DNA from 3 places in the Arthrobacter sp. Cza30 genome. Region 1 is predicted to be linked to each of the others. Evidence: riboswitches for the same ligand, from Rfam matches in the RefSeq annotation. Region 1 holds a riboswitch; each other region holds the start of a gene.

Region 1 (4,150 bases):
GCAGGCCCCATCACCGCTGCCTTCAACCCGGGCCCCATCACCGCTGCCCTCAACCGGGCCCCATCTCGCGCCCACGCGCCGAACCCCCAGGAGAACCACCATGACTGAAACCATCGACAACCTCGCCACGGCCTTCGACGCCGCGGCCGCCAAATACCGCCCGATCTTCGCGCGCATCGCCGCCGGGGCGTTGAGCCGCGAGCTCACCCGCGAACTGCCGTTTGACCAGATCGGCTGGCTGAAGGACGCCGGCTTCGGCGCCGCCCGGATTCCGGCCGAGTTCGGCGGCGACGGGCTGGACTGGGAAGAGTTCACCCGACTCCTGATCGAGCTGGCCACGGCGGACAGCAACATTCCGCAGGCGCTGCGTTCGCACATCGCCTTGGTGGAGGAGAACCTGTACCACCACGGCCGCACCTCGGATCGCAGCGCCTGGCTGCGGCGCTTCGCGTCCGGCGAGCTGGCCGGCAACGCCTGGACCGAACCGGGCGCCGGGGGAACCGCCACCGTGCTGTCCGAGACCGGCGGCAAGCTGCTGCTGAGCGGCCGCAAGTTCTACACCACCGGCACCATCTTCTCGGACTGGATCGATGTCACCGCCAAGCGCCCGGACGGCTCCGATGTCTCGGTGATCATCTCCACCAAGACGCCGGGCGTGGAAACCTTCGACGACTGGGACGGTTTCGGCCAGCGGCTCACCGGCAGCGGCACCACCGTATTTACCGACGCTTTGGTGGACCCTGCCAACGTGTCCGCCTTCGCCGACCGCTTCCCGTACCAGACGGCGCTCTACCAGCACATCCTGCTGGTGACCCTGGCCGGCATCGCCCAGGCCGTCACCAGCGAAGCCGCGGAGAACGTGCGGGACCGCAAGCGGGTGTTCGGCCACGGAAACGCCCCGTTGGTTCGGCACGACGCGCAGGTCCTGCAAGTGGTCGGCGAAATCAGCGCCACGGCCTACGCCGCGAAGGCAACCACGCTCGGCGTTGCCCGCAGCCTGGACCGCGTCTTCGCCTCGCGGCAGTCAGACGGCGACGCCGAGAAGGCGGCCAACATCGCCGTCGAACTGGAATCGGGTCGTGCGCAGATTGTGCTCAGCGCCTTGGTCCCGGACGCCGCGGGCGCCCTCTTCAATGCGCTCGGTGCCTCCTCGACCAGCACAGACAAGGCGCTGGACCGGCACTGGCGCAACGCCCGCACCGTGGCGACGCACAACCCGTTTATCTATAAGTCCCGGATCGTCGGCGACTGGGAAGTCAACGCCACCGAACCCCCCTTCGTCTGGACGATTGGCGAGGCCAACGCCGACGCCGAACGCCAGTCAGTCAGCCCCGCCGCCCGTTCCGCGGCCGTCTAGGAAGAGGCCACAATGTCCGTATCCACCAATAACCCGACCCTCGCAAAGCCCGAGGCTGTGGCCGGCGCGACCGGCGTTCCGCGGCTCTCCGGCCGGCTGGGCGTCGCCAGCATCGTGCTCATCGTGCTGGCCGCCGCGTCGCCACTGGGCGTCATCGGCGGAACCGTCCCTCTGGCCATCGTCAGCGGCAACGGCGCTGGCCTTCCCTTCATCTACCTGCTGGCCATGGCCATCCTGCTGTTGTTTGCCGTCGGCTTCACCACCATGACACCGCACGTGCCAACGGCCGGCGCGTTCTTCAGCTACGTCGACAAAGGCCTCGGCCGCAGGGCGGGCCTGGGGGCGGCCTTCGTGGCTCTGCTCTCCTACCTCGCGCTGGAAGCCGGCGTCTACGGCCTGCTGGCGCCGGCCGTCGACGAAGTGGTCCGCGCCTACGGCGGGCCGGCACTGCCATGGTGGGCATGGGCCGCTGCCGCCCTGGCCGCCGTCGCCTGGCTGGGCCACCGGAACATCGAGCTCTCCGGCAAGGTGCTGGGGGTACTGCTGGTCGCCGAGGTGCTGATCGTGCTGGTCCTTGACGCTGCCGTAATTTTTGGCGGCGGCGGTCGGGAGGGCCTGTCCACCGGGTTCGTCACCCCGTCCACCGTGCTGTCCGGGGCGCCCGGCATCGCGCTGTTGTTCGCCATCCTGAGTTTCATTGGCTTCGAGGCGACCGCCGTGTTCCGCGACGAGGCACGCGACCCGGACAAGACGATCCCGCGCGCCACCTATGTAGCCCTCATCGTGGTGGGCGGCTTCTACGCGCTCTCCAGCTGGCTGCTGATCAGCGTGTGGGGCGACGAGGGCATCGTCCAAAAGGCCACGGACGCGCCCGGCACCTTGCTCTCGGAGACTACGGCGCTCTACCTCGGCACCGCGGGCAGCCACGTCATCCAGGTACTGCTGGCCAGCAGCCTGTTCGCCTGCATCCTGTCCCTGCACAACATCAGCTCACGCTATTTCTTCCAGATCGCCGGACAAGGCATTTTCCCCGCCAAGCTGGCCGGCACGCACACCCGGCACCACTCGCCACATCTGGCCTCGGCCGCTTCGACCGGAGTGGTTGCCCTGTTCCTGCTGACAGCCGCCGTCGCCGGCTGGGACCCGATCGTGCAGTTCTACACCTGGTTTGCCGGTTTCGCTTCCCTGGGCGTGGTGGTGCTGATGACGCTCACAAGCATCGCGGTGCTGGTCTTCTTCCGGAGAAAGGGTGCGCCGGCCCGCGACTGGAAGCGCTCCGTCGCCCCGGCGCTCGGACTGATCGGGCTGTTGGGAATCCTGGGCCTGATCCTGCAGAACCTCCCCACCCTGGTCGGCAACAGTGTGCCGCTGGCCATCGCCGTCGTCGTCCTGATTCTTGTCTGCCTAGGGGCGGGAGCGGTGGCGGGATGGAAGCGGCCGCAGGCCAAAGCCGGCTCCGCCCCGGCGTCGTAATTTTTACCCGGCGTCACGCGCCGTAATTCTTACCTCGCGTGACGGCGAACATTTCCCTCCGGGACGCCCCCGGGTGTCCAATGGAGGGGTACCCATCCAGAGCGGCCGAGAGACCTGGCTTGTTGACGCCGCAGCAACCCCCTCCCTGAGGAAGGTGCTACCGCCAGGACCGATGGAGAAGCTCGATCTCTCGTTGGTCTTCCGTTGGGCACTCGCATGCCCAACGGAGGACCGGCGCGGGCTCTTCTCATCAGAAAAGGAGCCTGACATGACCGTAAACCCGCAGCCCAACCCCCGGCGCCAGATTCGTTTCAACGCCTTCGACATGAACTGCGTGGGCCACCAGTCGCCCGGACTGTGGCGCCACCCGCAGGACAAGTCCGCCAACTACAACACCATCGGCTACTGGACCCACCTGGCCAAGGTGCTGGAAAAGGGCCTCTTCGACGGCCTGTTCATCGCCGACGTGCTCGGCACCTACGACGTCTTCGGGTCCTCCAACGAGACCACGCTGCGCGCCGGCACCCAGGTCCCGGTGAATGATCCGTTCATGCTGGTCTCGGCGATGGCCGCGGTGACCGAGAACCTCGGCTTCGGCGTCACCGCCGGCACCGCCTACGAGCACCCGTACCCGTTCGCCCGCCGCCTGGCCACGCTGGACCACCTGACCAACGGGCGGGTCGGCTGGAACGTGGTCACCGGTTACCTGCCCTCGGCGGCGCGCAACATGGGCCAAGAAGACCAGCTGGAGCACGACGAGCGCTACAACCACGCGGACGAATACCTCGAGGTCATCTACAAGCTGCTCGAGGGCTCGTGGGAGGACGACGCCGTGGTCAAGGACGTCGAGACCGGCGTCTTCACCGACCCGGCCAAGGTCCACGAGATCCGGCACGAGGGCAAGTACTTCAAGGTTCCCGGCATCGCGATCACCGAGCCGAGCCCGCAGCGCACCCCGGTCATCTTCCAGGCCGGGGCCTCCAAGCGCGGCACCGAGTTCGCCGCCGGGAACGCCGAGGCGGTGTTCGTGACCTGCCCGACCAAGGAGATGCTCGCGGCGTCGGTGAAGAAGATCCGCGACGCCGTGGAAGCGGCGGGCCGCGACCGCTACGACGTACGCATCTACGCGATGCAGACCGTTGTGACCGGACCGGACACCGCCACCGCGCAGGCCAAGTTCGAGGACTACAAGTCCTACGCGGACATCAACGGCGCGCTGGCGCTGATCTCCGGCTGGATGGGCGTTGACCTCTCCACCTACGGCCCGGACGACGTGATCGGCGAAAACGTGAAGTCCAATGCCATCCAGTCCTCGGTGGA
Region 2 (4,150 bases), on a different contig from region 1:
AAGGACTTACAGTTCGACGATCCCGTTGGCGGTTTCGAAGCGGACGGACAGGATGCCCGGCGTACCGTTCGGCGCCGACCATGCGACCTTGACGTCGTCCAGCAGGCCGTCGACCGGGGTGCCCAGCCAGTCCGCCACCCGGTCGGAAGAGCCGGCGATGGTCAGGCCGATCAGCTTGACCGTGGCGGGGCGGGCGTTGGACGGGTGCAGCGATTCGGTGCCGTCATCCCAGCGCAACATGTAGGGCACCTGCGGGTCGGCGATGAGGCCCTTGATCCCGATCTGCTGCCAGCTCAGTTCCTGCCCATCCGGGAACTTGCGGTTGCCGGGAACCGCGTGGCGGCCCAGCCGTTCTTCGAACGGGGTCAGGTCGTCGACCGCCACGCACCAGCCCATCCAGCCGCCGCCGGCTTCCGACCGCGCCCGCACTGCCTGGCCAAAGGGGGCTTTGTCGGAAGCGGGGTGGTCGAGCACCTCCACCACCTCCAGGTAATGGTGGCCGGTGAGGGGGAAGATCATATTGCGGGTGCCGAAGCGAGGGTGAACCCCGCCCTTGACGGCGTCGATGCCCAGGGCTTGGGCGATCCGCTCTGAGGTGGCAGCCAGACCGTCGGGTTCAGCAGCATAAGAAACATGGTCGAAGCGCATGGCATTATCTTGGCACTTTGTGAACCCGCTCTCGACTTAGGGTGACCTAAGTCACTCAGCTTGCGGCTCGTGCAAGGCGCGCCGTTCCCGGCAGCAATTCCGCCGTGCCCGACACGCCCCGGCAGCTTGACGTGCGGACGGTCGGACAGACCGCCCGGAGCTGGGTGCCCAGTCATAAGGTGTCATATTGTTGCGGCCGCCGGCCTGTCTGCGGAGACTGGAGGCAGGTCATGAGTGCCAGCGCAAAACCCCGGTTTGCTGGCCGGCAACCCTCCAACCGCGGTGGGGTGCCCCGGGTGAAGACCAGGCAGCCGCCACAAGGCGGTGCGCAAGCGCGGGTCACACCCGGGACAGACATGCCGGCACGGCCGGATCCCGGATGGCCCCTTCCAGTGAAGGAGTTGCACCATGTCCAATGCCGATTGGTCCTTTGAAACCCGTCAGATCCACGCAGGGCAGGAGCCGGACGCCGCCACGGGCGCCCGCGCACTGCCGATCTACCAGACCACCTCGTTCGTGTTCCCCAGCGCGCAGAGCGCGGCCGACCGGTTCGCCCTGTCCGAACTGGCGCCCATCTACACCAGGATCGGCAATCCCACCCAGGAAGCGGTCGAGACCCGGATCGCCAACCTGGAGGGCGGCGTCGGCGCCCTGCTGCTTGCTTCGGGCCAGGCCGCGTCGACGTTCTCTATCCTCAACCTGGCCGAGGCCGGCGACCATATCGTGGCCAGCCCCAGCCTGTACGGCGGCACCTACAACCTGCTGCGCACCACGCTGCCCAAGTTCGGCATCGAGGTCACCTTCGTCGAGGATCCGGACAACCTGCAGCAGTGGCGCGATGCCGTCAAGCCGAATACCAAGGCGTTCTTCGGCGAGGTCGTTTCCAACCCGCGCCAGGACGTGCTGGACCTGGAGTCGGTCAGCGCCATAGCCCACGAAAACGGCGTGCCGCTGATCGTGGACAACACCTTGTCTACCCCGTACCTGATCCGCCCGATCGAGTGGGGGGCCGACATCGTGCTCCACTCGGCCACCAAGTACCTCGGCGGCCACGGGACGGCGATCGGCGGCGTGATCGTTGATGCCGGAACGTTCGATTTCGCCGCCGACCCGGAGAAGTTCCCCGGGTTTAACACGCCGGACGACACCTACAACGGGCTGGTCTTCGCCCGCGACCTCGGCGTCAACGGCGCTTTGGGCGCCAACCTGGCCTACATCCTCAAGGCCCGGGTGCAGTTGCTGCGCGACCTGGGGTCCGCCATCTCGCCGTTCAATGCGTTCCTGATTGCCCAGGGGCTGGAGACGCTGAGCCTGCGCGTGGAGCGGCATGTGGCCAACGCGCAGAAGGTGGCCGAATTCCTGGAAGAGCACGACGACGTTGCCTCCGTCGCATACCTCGGCCTGCCCTCCAGCCCCTGGTACGAGCGCGGCCGCAAGTACGGCCCGAAGGGGACCGGCGCCATCGTCGCGTTCGAAATCAAGGGCGGCATCGAGGCCGGCAAGCGCTTTGTGGACGGCCTTGAACTGCACTCGCACGTGGCCAACCTGGGCGATGTGCGCTCGCTGGTGATCCACCCGGCGTCGACCACCCATGCCCAGCTCTCGGCCGCGGAGCGGGTCGCGGCCGGGGTGACCGACGGTCTGGTCCGCCTGTCGGTGGGCATCGAGAACGTCAACGACATCATTGCCGACCTGGAGGCCGGTTTCCGCGCCGCCAAGGGCGCGGACGACTAGGCAAGCAGGTAGAGCGCAGCGTGACGATAGTGCAACCGCAGGAACTGGTGGAACAGGCGACCGACGGCATCCTGCGCCGGATGCCGGTTGGTGCGCTGGAGTTGGAAGCCGGCGGCTATCTGCCCGAGGTGGTCCTCGGCTTTGAAACCTGGGGCACCTTGAATGCGGACGCGTCCAACGCCGTCCTGATTCAGCACGCCCTGACCGGCAGTACGCATGTGGCACGCGGCTACTCCGACGAGGACGGCTGGTGGGATGATCTCGTGGGCCCCGGTGCCACGATCGACACGGAGCGCTATTTCGTAGTGGCCGCCAACATGATTGGCGGCTGCTACGGTTCCACCGGTCCCTCGTCGCCGGCGCCGGACGGGACGCCGTGGGGGTCACGCTTCCCGTTCGTCACGATCCGCGATTCGGTCCGGGCCGAGGCACGGCTGGCCGACGCGCTGGGCATCCGGCGCTGGCACACGGTGCTCGGCGGGTCGATGGGCGGCGCCCGCGCGCTTGAATGGGCGGCGACGTTCCCGGAGCGCACCGCCCGGTGCGCCGTCCTGTCGTGCGGCGCCGCGAGCACCGCCGAGCAGATTGCCTTCGCGCAGGCGCAGGTCGCGGCCATCCGGCTGGACCCGCACTTCGCCGGCGGCGACTATTACGGGGGTCCCGCGCCCGAGGCGGGTCTGGGTATCGCCCGGCGCATCGCGCACATCAACTACCGCTCGGAGCCGGAGCTGGAGTACAGGTTCAGCCGCAAGCCGCAGGCGGAGGAGCAGCCGTACGGCGGCATCACGCCGTCCGCCCGTGGCCGCTATGCCGTGGAGAGCTACCTAGATTACCAGGCGGACAAGCTCGTCGCGCGCTTCGACGCCAACAGCTACATCCTGCTCACCGAGGCCCTCATCAGCCACGACGTTGCCCGGGGCCGGGGCTCGCTGGAGCAGTCGCTGGGCGGCCTCACCGACACGCAGTTCTTCGTCGCCGCGGTGGATTCCGATCGCCTGTACTTCCCGGAACAGTCGCGGCAGCTGGCCGAGGCGTTGCCCGGGGCAGTCAAGGTCCACACCATCGAAACGCCGCTGGGCCACGACGGTTTCCTGACCGATATCCACCAGCTGCACGAGGCCCTGACCGACGCGTTCTTCGCGCCCGCCTGACCTCCCGCCTGCGTGTCGGCGGCCCGAGTACGACGCCGGTGCGCGCCGTCCGCGCGGAGTCCCACCGCTGCGCCCTAGCAGGTAGAGCGGAGCGGTCAGGCCAGGTAGAGCGATACCGGCCGCCGCAGGAAGGCCGCGTAGCGCTCCACCGCGACGCCCACGGCCTGCCGCTCAGGCTCGGTGAAGACCCGCTGCGGTTTGAGCCGCAGCTCGGCGGAGCCGGGCCGGAGGACGTGTCTCCAGTTGCCGGCCATCCGTCCGTCCAGCAGCAGCACGTGGATCGGCACCTCGCCGCCCAACGCCGCCGGCGCACTGCCGCCCAGGTAGCCGCGGGTCTTGGTGTAACCCATGACGTATTCGTCGTAACACTGGATCAGGTCAGCCCGCGGGTGTCCGTCGTCCGCCGCAGCGACGCCGCCGATCGTCCCGGCGGCGGGGGAGTACCAGAGCTGTTGCCCCTCGGTTTCGAACCGTTCCAGTCCGTCACCGCCCCCGGATTCGAGGCCGCGCTTCAGGTCCGCCTGGGGCAGTTTGGACCAGTCGGAACAGTCCTTTAAGGTCGCCGGTCCGCGGCTGGTGAAGTAGCGCCCGGTCAGTTGGGCCAGCGCCGCGTCGCG
Region 3 (4,150 bases), on a different contig from region 1:
TGCTGCGCCAACCGCGGGAGGAGCGCACCCAGCAGTTCGTCCACCGGCTGCTAAACCCATTCTAGGGCCGGGTCCGCCTCCGGGTGCCCCCGCCCTCCCCGCTGCAGGCTCCCTGCACCCGCGGCGGTCCCGCCGGCACCGGCGTGCGCCGCCCCCGCCATGGCAGGAGTGGCGCACGCCACGCCGGTGGAAAATTCATCTGATGTCATCTGGGATGGCAGAATGTAAAGTTCCATGCACCGTTCCGCATGGCAGGCTCGTTCCGGCCGGAAGCTTCCATCCCGCGTTTCTCCTGCGCGGAAACCTCCGGCCACGAAAGGCAGAACCATGGCCACTTCCCTGGCTACCAAGTCGTTGACCGCACAGACGGCTTCCGAAGCGCACGATCTCCTGAATGCTGCGGTCGAAGAGCTGCAAAAGCTCGCCGCCATCGACGGCGATTGCGGCATCCTGGTCACGCGCACCGGCCCCGGGCAGTTTACGGTGGAGCTGAGCGACGACGTGCCCTACGGCATCACCCAGGAATCGCATCTGTACTAAGCGGTTGGCGGGCCGGTCAGGTTATGTGACGCCGGCCGGTTGCCCGGAATGAAGCGCGGGCCCGCCCCGGTGGGATAATTTCGCCCATGGCTCCTGCAATTGCGTACCAAGGTGAACCCGGCTCGAACTCCCACATGGCTTGCCTGGAAGTGCGCCCCGGTTGGGACGCGGTGCCGTGTGCCAGCTTCGAGGATGCGTTCGCTGCCGTCACCGGCGGCGAGGCCGAACTGGCCATGATCCCCATCGACAACTCGATCGCCGGCCGGGTGGCGGACATCCACGCGCTGCTGCCGAAGACCACCCTGCAGATTGTGGAGGAATTCTTCCTGCCCATCCGGTTCAGCCTGCTGGGCGTACGCGGGGCCACCGTGGAGCAGGCCCGGGAGGTGCACAGCCACATCCACGCCTTGGGCCAGTGCCGCAAGCTGATCCGCAGGCTCGGGCTCACTCCGGTCATCGCCGGCGACACCGCGGGTTCGGCCCGGGAGGTGGCCGAATGGAACGACCCGACCAAGGTCTCCCTGGCACCGCCGATGGCCGCCGAACTCTACGGTCTGGAGGTTTTCGCGGAAAAGGTCGAAGACGATCCGACGAACACCACACGGTTCGTGGTGCTGGCCGACCGCCGGCCGGTCCCGTCCCGCGAGGAACTTCCCGGTCCGGCGGTGACCAGCTTCGTGTTCCGCGTGCGGAACGTGCCGTCGGCGCTCTACAAGGCGCTGGGCGGTTTCGCCACCAACGGCATCAACATGACCAGGCTGGAGAGCTACATGGTCGGCGGCGAGTTTGCCGCCACCATGTTCATGGTGGACGTCGAAGGCCACCCGGACGATCCTGCCATGGTCCACGCCTTCGAGGAACTGGACTTCTTCACCACCGAGATCCGCCTCCTGGGCGTTTACCCGGCGCATCCGTTCCGGCGGCAGACCGTGCGCGCCGGCGCCGCCGCACAGTAGCCGTGGCGGCGGCCGCCCGTGGGCCGCAGCCGTAGCGCCGCAACCGTCGGGGCAGCCGTCGCGCGGCTGCCGCCGGTAAAACGCTGCATTTGACGAACTGTTACCGGCGTTTGACCCAGGCCCTTCCCCGCTCTTAGCGTGGAGGCGAATCAAGAGCGCCAACTTCACAGCCCTGGCTGGTTGGCCGGCAACCCTCTACCGTAGCGGGGTGCTCCAGGTGATGATTCGGCCCGCCGGGTATGTCGGCAGGCAAGTACGCGTATCCACCCGCAGCAGCTCGGCCGCAGCGGATGCGCCCAAGCCCCAAGGACGCCATGTCGCTACACCATGACCTGACCCCCAACACGTTGCGCTCAGCCTTCGGCCGCTTCCCCTCGGGCATCGCGGCGCTGTGCGCGATCATCGACGGCGAGCCGCAGGGCATCGTCGCCTCCTCGTTCACCGTGGGCGTCTCCCTCGAGCCGCCGCTGGTGATGTTCGCCGTGCAAAACACCTCACGGACCTGGCCGCTGGTCCGCCGGGCCGACCGGATCGGCGTCTCGGTCCTCGGCACCGGGCACGACGGCGTCTGCCGCCAGATCGCGTCCAAGAACGGGGACCGCTTTGCCGGCCTGAGCCTGCACGGCACGGACGACGGCGCGCTTTTCCTCAACGACGCGGCGCTCTGGCTGGACTGCTCGGTGCACCAGGAAGTCCCGGCCGGGGACCACCACGTCGTGCTGCTGCAGGTGCACGGCCTGTCCACGCACGACGGCACGCACGAGCCGCTCGTCTTCCACGATTCCGCATTCCGCCGGTTGGAACAGCCGGCCTTCGTCTAGGACGCTTGGTCCCGGCCCAGCCGGCAGCGGGCTGGGCGAGCCGCGGGCAGCTACGGCAGCGGCCTGCCGCGGGCCGCCACCCACAGGGAGTACCACTCCTCGCGGGTCATCGATGCTCCAACCGCCTCCGCCTCGGCACAGGCCCGGATCCGGTCCGGGCTGCTGGTGCCGACGACCGGCCGGATGCCTGCCGGATGCCGCAGCAGCCAGCCCAGCACCACGGCTTCGGGCGGGCAGCCCTTGTCCCGGGCAAGTTCCGTGACCAGGGCTGCCGTTGCATGGTCGGCCGGGGCTGTGGCATCCGCGGGCGCGGAAGCATCCGGTATCGCGGCCTCCGCTGCCGCGCGCCCGCTGTACCGGCCCTGGGCCAGCGCGCCCCAGGCCTGCAGCTCCACCCCGTGGGCGGCGCAGTATTCCAGGGTGCCGTGCGGGAAGCCGATCCCCGTTCCCTCCGGGTGGTTCACCAGCACCCCCGACTCCAGCCAGTCGCGTCGGTACAGGCTCATTTCCAGCTGGTTCACCGCCAGCGGTTCATCCAGCGCCGCCTGCAGCCAGCGCATCTGTTCGCCGGACATGTTCGAGACACCGAGGCGGCGGACCTTCCCGGCCATCCGAAGCTCGTTGAAGGCCGCGGCGATCTCCTCGGCCTGCGCCAGCGGATCCGGCCGGTGGATCAGCAGCGTATCCAGGTGATCGGTGTGCAGCCGGCGCAGGCTTTCGTCGGTGCGGGCCAGGATGGCTTCCCGCGAGGAGTCGTAGTGCCCGACCAGGCCGGGGACCGGCAGCCGGATGCCGCATTTGCCCTGCAGCCGGATCGAGTCGCGCAGCTCGGGACTTCCCGCGAGCACCCGCCCGAACGCGGCCTCGGCCTTGCCGTGGGCGTAGATGTCGGCGTGGTCGAACGTCGTGATCCCGGCCTCCAGCGCCGCCGCCACTGCCGCGTGCGCGGCCGCCACGTCGGCCGCTTCCAGGGGCCCGCTCCCCCAGCCACCGCCCAGCCCCATGCAGCCGAAAATGAGGCGCGATCCGGCGTCGTCCATTGACAGTTCCCCCTTCGCTGGGCAGGTTTCCAGCGTACGACGGCGGCGCCCGGGGAGGCATGGGCGCGGGCCTGAGGTGATGCAGCCACCGAAGAACACTCCGCGCAGCGGGGCGCCGGTTCAACTCAGGCGGCATCAGCCGGTGTGACGGCGGAGGAACGCCACGCTGCGCTCCAGCACCTGCCACGCCGCTTCCAACTCCAGGTTGAACTGGAACTGGTGCCCCAGGCCGGCCTCGGTTTGGGGGAAGAACTCCTCCACGGCCGCGCCCTTGATCCGCAGCGCTTCGACCAGCCCGAGCGAGTGCGGCAGCAGCGGGTCGGTGTTGCCCGCGGAAACGAAAGCCGGCGGGTAGTCGGCGCCCACATGCCGGGCCACGGAGGCCAGCGCGACGTACGGACGCTCCAGATAGTCCTTGGCCCCGGTGTAGGACCACAGCACCGTGCGCAGGTAGTTCTGGTTCCCGGCCTGGTCCGCCCCGGCGAGCGAGAGGTCGTACGCCCCGCAGTGCAGCAGCACCGCGCGCAGCCGTTCCGGCTTCATGGGCGAGGCAATGCCCAGCCTTTTGGCATAGTCCGGGTCGGCGATGACCAGCGCCAGTTGCGCAGCAATTTGCGCGCCCGCCGAGTCCCCGGCCAGCACGATCCGCTCGGTATCGATGTGCAGCCGGTCGGCATTGTGTTCCAGGTAGCGCAGCGCGGCGGCCGTCTGGCGCACCGGCGCGGGGTAGCGGCGCACGTGGGCCAGCGAATAGTCCACGCCCACGGCGGTGAAGCCGTAGGAGGCGAGGATT

The links. Region 1 has a riboswitch for S-adenosylmethionine ahead of AC5RVZ_RS31260 (LLM class flavin-dependent oxidoreductase). Riboswitches for the same ligand answer to the same signal wherever they lie in the genome.
Region 2: it holds a riboswitch for S-adenosylmethionine, as region 1 does, so the genes downstream of both, AC5RVZ_RS23510 (bifunctional o-acetylhomoserine/o-acetylserine sulfhydrylase) here and AC5RVZ_RS31260 (LLM class flavin-dependent oxidoreductase) in region 1, are expected to answer to the same signal.
Region 3: it holds a riboswitch for S-adenosylmethionine, as region 1 does, so the genes downstream of both, AC5RVZ_RS06960 (flavin reductase family protein) here and AC5RVZ_RS31260 (LLM class flavin-dependent oxidoreductase) in region 1, are expected to answer to the same signal.

The regions. Positions count from the first base shown of each region.
Region 1 covers NZ_JBNHGA010000014.1:73,681-77,830, forward strand. The annotation lists gene AC5RVZ_RS31250 (acyl-CoA dehydrogenase family protein) at 101-1,357, shown strand; gene AC5RVZ_RS31255 (APC family permease) at 1,370-2,830, shown strand; SAM riboswitch class I at 2,920-3,009, shown strand; gene AC5RVZ_RS31260 (LLM class flavin-dependent oxidoreductase) at 3,099-4,150, shown strand, end outside.
Region 2 covers NZ_JBNHGA010000007.1:141,332-145,481, reverse strand. The annotation lists gene AC5RVZ_RS23515 (VOC family protein) at 7-648, opposite strand; SAM riboswitch class IV at 875-989, shown strand; gene AC5RVZ_RS23510 (bifunctional o-acetylhomoserine/o-acetylserine sulfhydrylase) at 1,057-2,382, shown strand; gene metX (homoserine O-acetyltransferase MetX) at 2,463-3,533, shown strand; gene AC5RVZ_RS23500 (winged helix DNA-binding domain-containing protein) at 3,629-4,150, opposite strand, start outside.
Region 3 covers NZ_JBNHGA010000002.1:359,450-363,599, forward strand. The annotation lists gene AC5RVZ_RS06945 (amino acid ABC transporter ATP-binding protein) at 1-65, shown strand, start outside; gene AC5RVZ_RS06950 (hypothetical protein) at 328-540, shown strand; gene AC5RVZ_RS06955 (prephenate dehydratase) at 627-1,496, shown strand; SAM riboswitch class IV at 1,644-1,758, shown strand; gene AC5RVZ_RS06960 (flavin reductase family protein) at 1,811-2,317, shown strand; gene AC5RVZ_RS06965 (aldo/keto reductase) at 2,368-3,357, opposite strand; gene AC5RVZ_RS06970 (alpha/beta hydrolase) at 3,493-4,150, opposite strand, start outside.